DNA from 2 places in the Pseudoalteromonas sp. S554 genome. Region 2 is predicted to be linked to the other one. Evidence: riboswitches for the same ligand, from Rfam matches in the RefSeq annotation. Region 2 holds a riboswitch; the other holds the start of a gene.
What was found. Region 2 has a riboswitch for cobalamin ahead of CWB65_RS03280 (ABC transporter ATP-binding protein). Riboswitches for the same ligand answer to the same signal wherever they lie in the genome.
Positions count from the first base shown of each region.

Region 1 (5,830 bases), on a different contig from region 2:
TGAAAGCTTTATGCACCCATTTGTAATTATGCTAACGGTCCCCCTTGGTTTAATGGGCGCGATGTTTGGTCTTTGGTCTACCGGACTGACGCTTAATATTTACAGCCAAATTGGTATTGTTATGCTCATAGGGTTAAGCGCTAAAAATGGGATACTCATTGTTGAATTTACCAACCAATTACGCGACAAAGGTGTAGAATTTAGCGAAGCAATATTACAAGCGGCTACACAACGTTTACGCCCAATAATAATGACATCGCTAACAACGGTTATGAGCTCAGTGCCATTGGTATTAGCATCAGGCCCTGGCGCTGAAAGCCGTATGGTAATTGGTGTTGTGGTATTTACCGGGGTTATTGTTTCAACGCTACTTACTTTATTTGTTGTGCCAGCAGCGTATTATGCGCTTGCTCGTAACACACAATCACCTGAATATTTACAACAAAAACTTAATAAACAAGCAGCCGAAAAACCGCTTGAAGAGATCTAAGCAAGCTAACGCGTCGTAACCTTGTTGTTATGGCGCTAAGCTTTATGCTTTGCGTGACCTTTGTCAAATATTAGGAATAATTATGAGTTCAACAACGCAAGTAGCAACCTTTGGTGGTGGCTGTTTTTGGTGTATTGACGCAGCATTTAGGCGTGTAAATGGCGTGTCTGATGTAAGCTCGGGTTATACCGGTGGCAATACTGACAATCCAACATACAAATCAGTATGCAGTGGTACAACGGGCCATGCCGAAGTAGTAAAAGTTGAATTTGATAGCACTATTGTAAGCTTTAAAACATTGCTCGCTATGTTTTTTACTTTGCACGATGCTACGCAATTAAATCGCCAAGGTAACGATATTGGCACACAATACCGAAGTGTTGTTTATTACCATAATGACGAACAACTTGCGCTTACTAACACTATGATTGAACAGCTACAAACCCATGTTAGTGAGCCTATTGTTACCGAAGTCAGCCCGGTGACAACTTACTACCCTGCTGAGCACTATCATCAAGATTACTACAACGAAAACCCGCAACAGGGTTATTGCAGTATCTTAATCGCACCAAAATTACATAAGTTTGAAACCGTATTTAAAGAGTTTTTAGCTGAGTAAAAACACAAAAAAGCCCGGTAAAACCGGGCTTTTTATTTAGATTATTTAAAACTGGTAATCTATGCCAGCAAAAAAGCGGCGCTCTGGCGTGTTGTAGTAATACACCTGCCCTGTTGTAAAATCAGCGTTAGAATCGACTACGTTGTATTCCTTATCGAATACGTTTTCTATACGAAGCGACACCGTAATTTCATCATTTACTTGGTAATTGCCTGCTAAATTCCAAAGCGTATACGAACCCAATTGCGAAACCGCCCCTGCTCGCTCACCGCGATATTGCATTGCTATGCTTGTATCAAATGCACCAAACTGTTTTGTAAGCTCCCAATTAAAGGTTCGTTTGGCAACGTTTCTAAGCGCTTCGCCTGTTTCTTTATCTTCGGCACTTAGGTAAGCAAAATTCACATTACTATCAAAACCCAAAATTTGATTGGCTAAACTAAATTCAACACCTTCATATTGGGCCTCATTAATATTGGTGAGTGCAAAATTAGCGTCATAATCAATTTTATCCTCAATTTCATTTCTAAAAATAGCGACATCGACACGTACAGTATCAAAGTCGACGTTTAAGCCAAGCTCACGATTCACTGACGTTTCAGGTTGAAGATTGGCATTGCCGTAAAGAGGAAAGTACAAATCATTAAATGTTGGCGCTTTAAAGCCCGTGCTTTGGCTTATTCTAAATGTTGCGTCTTCAGATAAGTGATAGCCAGCTGCCGCTGTGTACGTTGTTTCATTACCAAATTGCTCATCGTCATCTTGACGAACAGTTAAATTGGCAAGCAACTCATCCGCATCGTAATATGCGCCAACAAATACAGCTAATACATCGCGCTCTTGCACTTCAAACGTGGTTGAGCTTTGTGATACGTCATCATTGTACCAATTAATACCACCACTAATGTTTAACGTGTCGTTTAAGCGGTATTGGCCGTTGTAGTCAATTTGTGAGCGCTTAGTAACAAACGTACTTGTTGTTGGCCCTTGAGAAAAATCAACATAACGGTTGTCTGAGTCATCCGTTGCAGATGCTATATCAAGGCTGTGAGTTTGGTTTTTGTAGTCTTTATTCCAACCAGCCGAAAGCTGGTAATTTTTAAAATCCCCTCGCTCAATCGTACTATCGGCAGGACTAAAGCGGCTGTCGTAATCAGCAAAGCCTTCGTTGTATTGCCCTAGTAACTTAAAGTTACCGAAATGTGTGTCGGTGTAGTTTACTTTAAAGCCAAGGTTTTTATTTTCAAAACCGTCTTCATCGGGTGCTGCGCCCTGAAGTACATCAAAGTTGTCCGTCTTTTCAAACCCTGCATTAAAAGCCGTTGTTACATCGCCTGCTTTTACAGAACCAGCAATCTGGTAGTCTTGGTACGCGTCAGATCCAAACGTAGCACTGACCGAAAGGTTATCTGACTCACGAGTAATAATATTAATAACACCTGCTAACGCATCAGAGCCATAAATAGCTGCACGTGAACCTTTAATTATTTCTATGCGTTCAATACTATTTAATGGCACATTACTTAATGCTTTTTGACCAAGCGTTGCCGAACCGGTGCGTACACCGTCTATTAAAATGAGCGTATCACCTGACCCTGTACCGCGCAATGAAACACCGGCATTTTGACCAAAACCGCCGTTAGGGTTGACCTGAAACCCAACTTGAGTGGTTAGTAGCGTTGGTAAGTCGCGAACATTACTGGTTTCAATGTCATTACGAGTTATAACATTTACACTCGCTAATACATTAGTAATTGATTGTTCAAACTTATTAGCGGTTACCGTAATGGTTTCGATTGATTGCTCTGCAGCAGATACAGATAGTGACAGCGCAGCAGTAATTGCAACGCCAAGAGTTGTTTTTTTTAACATGAAGTTCCCCTTCTTTGCCCACCGCAAAGAACTAAGTAAGATTACATCAAGGCCGGTCTCCGGACTCAGTAAATACATCGCTTTATGTATTACTTTACCGTTGCGGGGGCAGTGTTGGGATTGTAGTCATCATGAAAACGCACCAACTTCCCGATTATCTCATTAAAAAAATCAAACCATTGAAAAGATTAATAAGCACCTTGAAAATAGGCCGCTATTGTGAGGAGTTTAATAAAAAATGTCAACGGACGTCTATACAGCTAAAAAGAAAATCAATTAAAAACAAAAACGATGCCGCGTTCATAAAAAAAGCCAAATAACCTGCGCGGCTATTTGGCTTTTTATTTATAAAGTGCACAAAAAGGCTTTTATAATTAATCGCGGAAGTTTTTAAACTGAAATGGCTGACCTAAATCGGCAGTACGCACCACTTGCATAGCAGCTTGTAAGTCATCACGCTTTTTACCCGTTACGCGTACTTCCTCGCCTTGAATAGCCGCTTGCACTTTTACTTTAGAATCTTTAATGGCTTTTACTACTTTTTTAGCCACATCTTTTTCAATACCTTGCTTTAGCGCAACGTTACGAAAAACATTTTTACCTGCACGGCTAATATCTTGTAACTCTAAGCTCGCTACATCCATACCACGCTTAGAAACTTTACCCGCTAAAATATCAAACAATTGCATAACCTGTGAATCAGCTTCAGCTTTTAGCTTAATTGTTTTGTCGTTTAGCTCAATAGATGCATCAACACCTCTAAAGTCAAAGCGAGTCTCAAGTTCACGGTTGGCATTATCTACCGCATTTTGTGCTTCGTTCATTTCTACTTCAGATACAATATCAAATGAAGGCATTGGTTTTCTCCTAACTATTCAATCTTAATTTTATGGCGCAATTATAACGCTAAAATTATAAATCTTTACATTTTTCTGCATCTTGTTCAGGTGCGATACTAATTTAGTTTGATATACTTAAGCTTCTTTTTTAAGCGACTCTAGGATTTTACGTGACAAGGCGTGTTTACCAAGCTGTTTTTTTGCTCAGCATCGTAGCGTTTACTTTTTTATTTGCCAAAGAAATAAAAGGTGCAGCTAACCTATTTCCACACATTGATAAAGTAGCCCATTTTGGGATTTTTTTTGTGCTTGCCATTATTATGGATAAAGCGTTTAAGCTTCCTTTGTACGCACAAATTTTGTTATTGGCCGGTTACGGCGCATCAATTGAAATAATGCAAGACGCACTCCCCTACCGGCAGGCCTCTATTGGCGATTTTATAGCTGATTTTGCTGGTGCTGCTAGTTACTTTTTACTAAGAGTTATTTTTACACCTCGAAAAAAGAATCCCTATGACTAATATTTTAATTATAGGCGATGGCGCTATTGGCTTGTTACTAAGCCACTTTTTAAGTCACAAAAATAATGTTCATGTTTTAACACGCAAACCAACCTGCAATACGCGTTTTTATAGCCGTAAAAATGCCCCGTCACATAACATTAATGCACGCTTTATTAATTTAAGCGATCTGGCGCAACAACCTAGTTATGATGTTGTCATTTTTACAGTTAAAGCTTTTCAGGTTCAAGATGCATTTTCACAAGTAAAACCTTATCTTGCTGCAAATTCAATATTAGTCGTTTCTCATAATGGAATGGGAAATATTGAAGAGCTTATTCCTCAGCTGAACACTCAGCAAGCACTATACTTTTTAACCACCAGCATGGCCGGATTTAAGTCTACCCAGTACATTGTGCAACATACCGGTGAAGGGCAAAGCGTGATTGGTGGCTGTAATAAACTTGCAGCTAAAAATCCACAATTTATATCACCACTACTTCAAGCAATTCCTAATTTAAAAATGGTCAATAACATTGAGCAACTTCGCTTTGAAAAGCTGTTGGTTAATGTGGCTATTAACCCACTAACTGCACTTCACAATATAAAAAACGGCCAATTGCGTGCCCCTGCATTTAGCGCAAAGATAATGAGTTTACTCTATGAGGGCTGCAGGGTTGCTAACGCAAAAGGGTTGAATATTGCTTTAGCTGATGCGTTAAATAACGCTTACACCGTAATGTCGCTTACCGCTGAAAATTATTCTTCAATGCAGCAAGATATTGCTAATAACAGGCCAACAGAAATAATGGCTATTTGTGGGTATATTAGCGAGCAAGGCAAACGTTACAACATTAAAACCCCAACTAATAATGAGTTACTTGCTAAAATTCAGGCAAAAAAAAGCGTGGTTTAAACCACGCTTTATAAACTATTAACGTATTTACTTACCCTTTAAGGACGATACACTTTTACAGTTGTAAAGCCTTGCTCGTGTAAAATAAGCGCTTGCAACTGGCTCATTACACCTCTATCACAATATAGGTAGTAGTCTTTATCTTTTGGTAGGTCGCCAAACTTCGTAGCTAAGCGGAAAAACGGTAGGTGAATTACTTCAATACCTTCAATCTCAAGCGGCGCCGCGTCTTCTTCTTCTGGAGAGCGAATATCAACAACAACTGAACCTGGCGGTAAATCGGCAACCGATTCTGCCTCTTTAAGCTCTTGCTTAGCTTCTACGTCGATATCACGAACATCCATAACACGCGCGTTATCTATAACGGTATCAAGTACATCAAAGTCGAACTTTTCTTCTTCGCCTTTAATCACGTCTATTTTTGCTTTTACCGTTGGCTTTTTAGATATAACACCACAGTATTCTGGCATCGTTTCGGCCATTTCAGCGGTACCGATTTGGCGCGCAATGTTTATAATCTCTTGCTTATCATGTTGAATTAGCGGGCGTAAAATAAGGGTTTCAGTTACGCGGTCAATCACACTTAAATTAGCC
Region 1 is NZ_PNDV01000027.1:51,079-56,908, forward strand. It holds gene CWB65_RS06695 (efflux RND transporter permease subunit) at 1-490, shown strand, start outside; gene msrA (peptide-methionine (S)-S-oxide reductase MsrA) at 573-1,109, shown strand; gene CWB65_RS06705 (TonB-dependent receptor domain-containing protein) at 1,155-2,981, opposite strand; cobalamin riboswitch at 3,015-3,178, opposite strand; gene CWB65_RS06710 (YajQ family cyclic di-GMP-binding protein) at 3,356-3,838, opposite strand; gene CWB65_RS06715 (VanZ family protein) at 3,991-4,341, shown strand; gene CWB65_RS06720 (ketopantoate reductase family protein) at 4,334-5,236, shown strand; gene thiI (tRNA uracil 4-sulfurtransferase ThiI) at 5,275-5,830, opposite strand, start outside.
Region 1: linked by a shared signal. The riboswitch ahead of CWB65_RS06705 (TonB-dependent receptor domain-containing protein) and the one ahead of CWB65_RS03280 (ABC transporter ATP-binding protein) in region 2 are both predicted to bind cobalamin.

Region 2 (5,830 bases):
GTAAATTATATTACCCAGCATTTGCATTCCCCCACAAATTCCAAGTACTTTTCCACCATAGCGTAAGTGACGTTTTAACTGATTATCCCACCCTTCGTTTATCAAAAAGGTTAAATCGCCAAGTACGTTTTTACTACCTGGCAATATAATAAGATCAACATCAGGAATGACCTGCGTATGGCGTATATAGTTAACATTAATATTTGGGTGTAAACGCAGTGCATCAAAATCGGTATGGTTACTAATATGCGGCACTAATAATATTGCAATATTGATAGTTGCATGGGTAACGTTATTGTTTATTGCAACAGCATCTTCCGCGTCGAGAGTTAAATCGTGAAGGTATGGCAGCACTCCTAAAACAGGCTTACCCGTGTATTGCTCTAACCAGTCAAGCCCTCCTTGAAGCAAACTTATATCGCCTCTAAAACGGTTAATTACAAAACCCTTTACACGTGCTTGCTCTGATTCGCTAAGTAATGCCAATGTCCCCACTAAATGAGCAAATACACCGCCTTTATCTATATCAGCAATAATAATCACTGGGCAGTCTACTTTTTCAGCGTAGCCCATGTTAGCTATGTCGTTTTCACGCAGGTTTATTTCAGCGGGGCTTCCCGCACCTTCCACCAATAAAAGATCAAACCGTTTTGCTAAACGCTCGTGTGATGTAATGACAGCGTCCATGGCGACTTTTTTATAATCGTGGTACTTGCCGGCTTCCATGTTGCTAATCGCTTTACCATGAATAATAACTTGGGCGCCTGTATCGCTATTGGGCTTAAGTAATATCGGGTTAAAGTCGGTTTCGGGCTCTACCTTAGCAGCAATAGCTTGCAAAGCTTGCGCACGGCCAATTTCGCCACCGTCGTTTGTCACTGCGCTATTAAGTGCCATATTTTGTGGCTTAAACGGTGCGACTTTTATGCCTTGATTTGCAAATACTCGGCAAAGTGCAGCCACTAAGGTGCTTTTTCCCGCATCCGAGGTAGTACCCTGTATCATGAGTGTTTTCATGGCTACACCTTAGACTTTCTAAAAAAGAGTAAACTTAAGAAAAACGCACTCCCCATAGCGGCCGTGATCACCCCTACTGGCAACTCTTGATTTTGAAGTAAAGAACGAGACAGTACATCGACCCACACCATAAATGTACCTCCTACTAAGCTTGTTATTAATAGCCCTGCAACGGTTCCTTGTGAAATAAAAAAGCGCACAATATGTGGCACCATTAATCCAACAAAACCAATACCGCCACACATTGCCACCAGCACAGCGGTTATTAATGAGCTTAAAATTAGCATCAGCAACCTAAATCGATGCACTTTAACACCAAGGGTTATGGCACTTTCGTCACCTAATAACATGGCATTAAGCTGGCGCCTAAAACTAATCATTACGCAGGTGCACAGTGTAATCACTAAAAAGGGTATCCAAAGCGTTGCCCACTGGGCACGTGCAAAACTTCCTAAGGTCCAAAATAAAATAGCTGCAACGGCTTGCGGCTCGCTCCAATAAAGCAACAAACTCGTAAATGCACTAAATAAAAACGAGAGTGCAACACCAGCAAGTAACATAGACTCAACTTGCCCGCCCTGCTGCCTTGTGGCAATTAATATAAGTAAGCTCATTGCTAATAAGCTACCAAGCAAGGCTGCGGCCGAAAGCATAAAACCTGCGCTAATTCCCACAAATGCCATAAGTACAACTACACCAAACGAAGCACCTGACGATATACCGAATAAGTAAGGATCTGCTAGTGGGTTACGTGTCACGGTTTGTAAAATTAGCCCAGCGATAGCTAACCCGGCACCGGCTAAAAACGCCAATAATGTACGGGGCATTCTTAATTCAAAAATAATACGGCTGGTGAATGAAGCATCATTTAAATAAATAAAACTGTTAAATACATCCTGTATTGAGGTATCTGCAGCACCAAAGCTCAATGCTAAAAATAAACTTACTAAGGCAATAGTAATGCAAATAATCAGTGCAACTGAATGGCGTACATGCATTGCTAACATATTATTTGTAACCATAAAAGTAGGTAATATGAGGCGTAACTTTACCCAATTGAGATTCTTGAGGATGGTTACTAACCTGAGCGCATACACCAAATACATCATCAAGCATGTGCTCAGTCAGTACCTCTGCAGGAGAGCCGGTATGCGTTATTTCTCCATTTTTAATGACGACAAGCTCATCACACATAGCGCTAGCCAAATTAAGATCATGAAACGAAGCAAATACTGTAACACCAAGAGACTTTGCCAGCTCCATAACCTGTATTTGGTACTTAACATCAAGGTGGCTAGTGGGCTCATCCATAATTAACAGCTGAGGTTGCTGAACAATAGCACGTGCAATGAGTGCCCGCTGCTTTTCGCCCCCAGAGAGCGATTCAAAATTTTGATTTGTATGCAGCTCAAGCCCTACCGTTTTTATAGCTAGAGTGATTTGTTGTTTTTCGCTTTGCGATGTAGAGCTAAATAACGATTTATGAGGCGTTAGGCCAAGAGCCACAACATCAAATAACGACAAATTAAAATGCGATGGCGCCTCTTGTAAAACAACAGCAACGCACTTTGCATATTCATCACTTTTAAGCTGCCAAATATCATGGTTATTAAACTCTATAACCCCTTCATTAGGCTTATTAAAACGATATAAACAACGCAGTAAACTCGACTTACCTGCACCATTAGGGCCAATTAAGCCCACAAATTTACCTTCAGGTATTTGCACATTAATGTGTTTGAGAATAGGTTTATTTGCTATTCCCCACGAGAGATTTTGAACGTTTAATAATGGTGCTTTAGTTTGCAATACTCTGTCCTAGACACGAGTACCCACTTGTAATGCAACCACCAAAAAGGAGTACATTAAATTTAGCATGAGTAGGCCCGCTCATTAAAAATTGATTTGTATCTGACTTAAAGCATAGCGCTAATTACAGTTGCGGGAACAGTTGAGGAATTGCACCTCATTCCAAATGAAGCTCTATTATGGGCGGGTAAGTAAATAATTTAAAGCAAAAAAAACCGCGCTAATTACAGCGCGGTTAAAAAGGGAGTGTTTTAACTCGTCGTTAAAACTTATATTCCATACCTAAACCTAAGTAATCTTGGTCTACGTTGTTGTCCATATCAAAGCTTGAGTAAAAGCCAAATACTTTAATGTTTTTGTTAAGCTTGTGATCCACACCCACTGAAATAGCTGTTTTATCATCGCTATCGTCAAAGTCCATTGCTTGGTACTGAACTTTAAACGTGTTTTTACCCATGCTGTATGCTGCATTTAATAAGTAACCGTCACCTTCAGCTGAACCGTCTACTTTTTCTTGAGTTTGGTACATAGCACCGAGTTTAAAGTCTTCAACTTTACCTTGGATTGACGCACGTACTACATCGTAGCCATTTACTTCACTATCGGCTGCGATAGAGGCATATACTGCGCTCTTTTTAAGTGCCACGTCACCGTAAGTAACCGCCATTGAGTAACCGTTATCAGCGTCTACATCATCTTCAGCTACAAAAGTAGCAAGTACTTTAAAACCTTCGTATGAGTTTGATGAATAACTAACAGTATTCCCTAAACGGTTTTCACCTTTAAATACATTTTTAATATCGCCTTCAAGGTCGTTAAACAAGTCTAACTTACCTTGAGATTGTTTAAGCGCAGTATCGTTACGACCAATAACCACTTGGCCAAACGCACCTTTTAAACCAACGTATTGGTTACGCGCAGAAATATTGTCGTCGTTATCGCCTTTTGAATCAGCATCAGACACATCAACTTGAAACTCAAACTTATATACCGCTTCTAAACTATCATTTATTTTTTCAGAACCTTTAACACCAAGACGAGATGCATTACTTTTTATCTCAGTAAAAGATCCTTCGCCGTCATCAGATGATTGCACTGTTACATTCGCTTTACCGTAAATGTCTACATCGGCAAGTGCATTAAAAGATAAACCACTTAATAGTGCTAAGCATAAGCTCGATTTTACAAATTTCATGTTATTTCCTTGGATAATCACAAAAGACTAATTTTTAAAACGACTGCAGTTTGTCACCACTAAATGACAGAAATATTACAAATGAAATATTTTTGACTTTTAAAGTTAATAAAACTGCATTATTTATGAAATCAAAAGGACATGAACATCAATCATACAAATATGTACCCACTTAAAACCCAATTACTAAGCATGTGCCTTAATAGTAGGTAGTAAATTTATGAGTGTTTCTATCAGTTCCTTTTGTTCGTTATCTCTATGGTAGGCTACAAATATATCTCTTGACGTATTTTCTACATTTTTTACATGAAATAATTCACCATTTTCTAAATGTTGCTCAACCAAAACATGTGGAATAAATGCGCTACCACCACATTGTAGTATTAAATCTAACGCAATTCGTCCGGTACTTGTTCTAAAGTAAGGAGGCGTTTTACCGGTAAACTGGCGTGCATGCCAAAGTGAAAATGTCGTTCCCCAGTCAACATACACGTACTGATTATCAAAAAAGTTTTCGTTTGTTGCAGTGTCATACCCACTTACAGGAATAATAGGCAGTTCACAAATACGCTCAACAACTAACTCATCTACTTTTGGTGGATCAAATAAAATGGCTAAATCAAGCGTGCGCTCAAGCAATAGTCGCGTGCTTTCTTGTTGAGCTTTAACTTCAGCCACCAAAGAGACTCCAGGCATAGCCGACACAATATTAGTAATACCAAACTGCAAAAAGGCATCCCAAATATTAGGCGTCCCTGCCAAGCTAATTTGTTTATGCATATTATCAGCAAGGGCTACATCTACTTTGGCGCGCTGCATGCCTGTTATGATCATTTGCGCATGAGGTAATAACCGCTCACCAGGCGCTGTTAATTGAATATTATTACGCTGGCGAATAAATAAATTAACACCAAGCCCTTGCTCTAATTGACGAATACGAAAGCTAACCGCCGATTGCGTTATATAGAGGTTCTCTGCGGCTTTACCGAAATGACGCGTGCGCACTACTTCAACAAATGTTTTTAATAAATCGATATCCACTTTTTTATCCTCACGATAAAAATAACTTGTTTAAAAAATTGCCAAACTTGCATCATACTCCAACTAATTAATAGGGTATGAGGATATAGCTATGAGCATTAACATTTCACTACTACGCCAAGCATTTGTTAGCCAACGTCAATTTTATGATGATCAAAATTTTCCACGTGGTTTCAGCCGCAGCGGAAATTTCACCTTATTAGAAGCCAGTATACTAGAACAACATGGCATTGTTTTAAAAGGTTTATATAGTAAGACGATTGAACCACAAAATGAGCACCAAGAAAATTTTGTAGCCGTAGTAACTGGCTCACAAGAACCCACTAATCCGATTGAACGAGCATGGCTGAAATACCTAAAGCTCACTACTTGTAAAACGAAGTTTCATACCTTATTTGGCCGCTCAAAAATATCGAGCCCTGCGCCAATAAATCATGAACGTTATTCAGAATCAGATAGCCTATAACACACTCAGCTATTTGCTTTTTGGCGCTTTTACAGTTACAAAGTGTATTAAGCAATTTTTTTGCATAATATAAACTGGGTGTTCCGTGAAGCGAAAAATATTAATAGTTGAAGATACACCTGCTATAGCGCTTGTGCAGAAACATATAGCGCTAAAAGTAGGCTACGAAGTAGATGTAGCAGAAACGTTAGCACAAACAAAAATACTAATTAGTCAAAATAATTACTTTTGCGCTGTTGTAGATTTTATTTTGCCTGATGCGCCTAATGGTGAAGCAGTACCGTGCACAATTAACGCAGAAA
Region 2 is NZ_PNDV01000005.1:174,726-180,555, reverse strand. It holds gene CWB65_RS03290 (cobyric acid synthase) at 1-1,017, opposite strand, end outside; gene CWB65_RS03285 (FecCD family ABC transporter permease) at 1,020-2,024, opposite strand; gene CWB65_RS03280 (ABC transporter ATP-binding protein) at 2,026-2,826, opposite strand; cobalamin riboswitch at 2,903-3,041, opposite strand; gene CWB65_RS03275 (porin) at 3,089-4,021, opposite strand; gene CWB65_RS03270 (LysR family transcriptional regulator) at 4,208-5,062, opposite strand; gene CWB65_RS03265 (MaoP family protein) at 5,154-5,528, shown strand; gene CWB65_RS03260 (diguanylate cyclase) at 5,614-5,830, shown strand, end outside.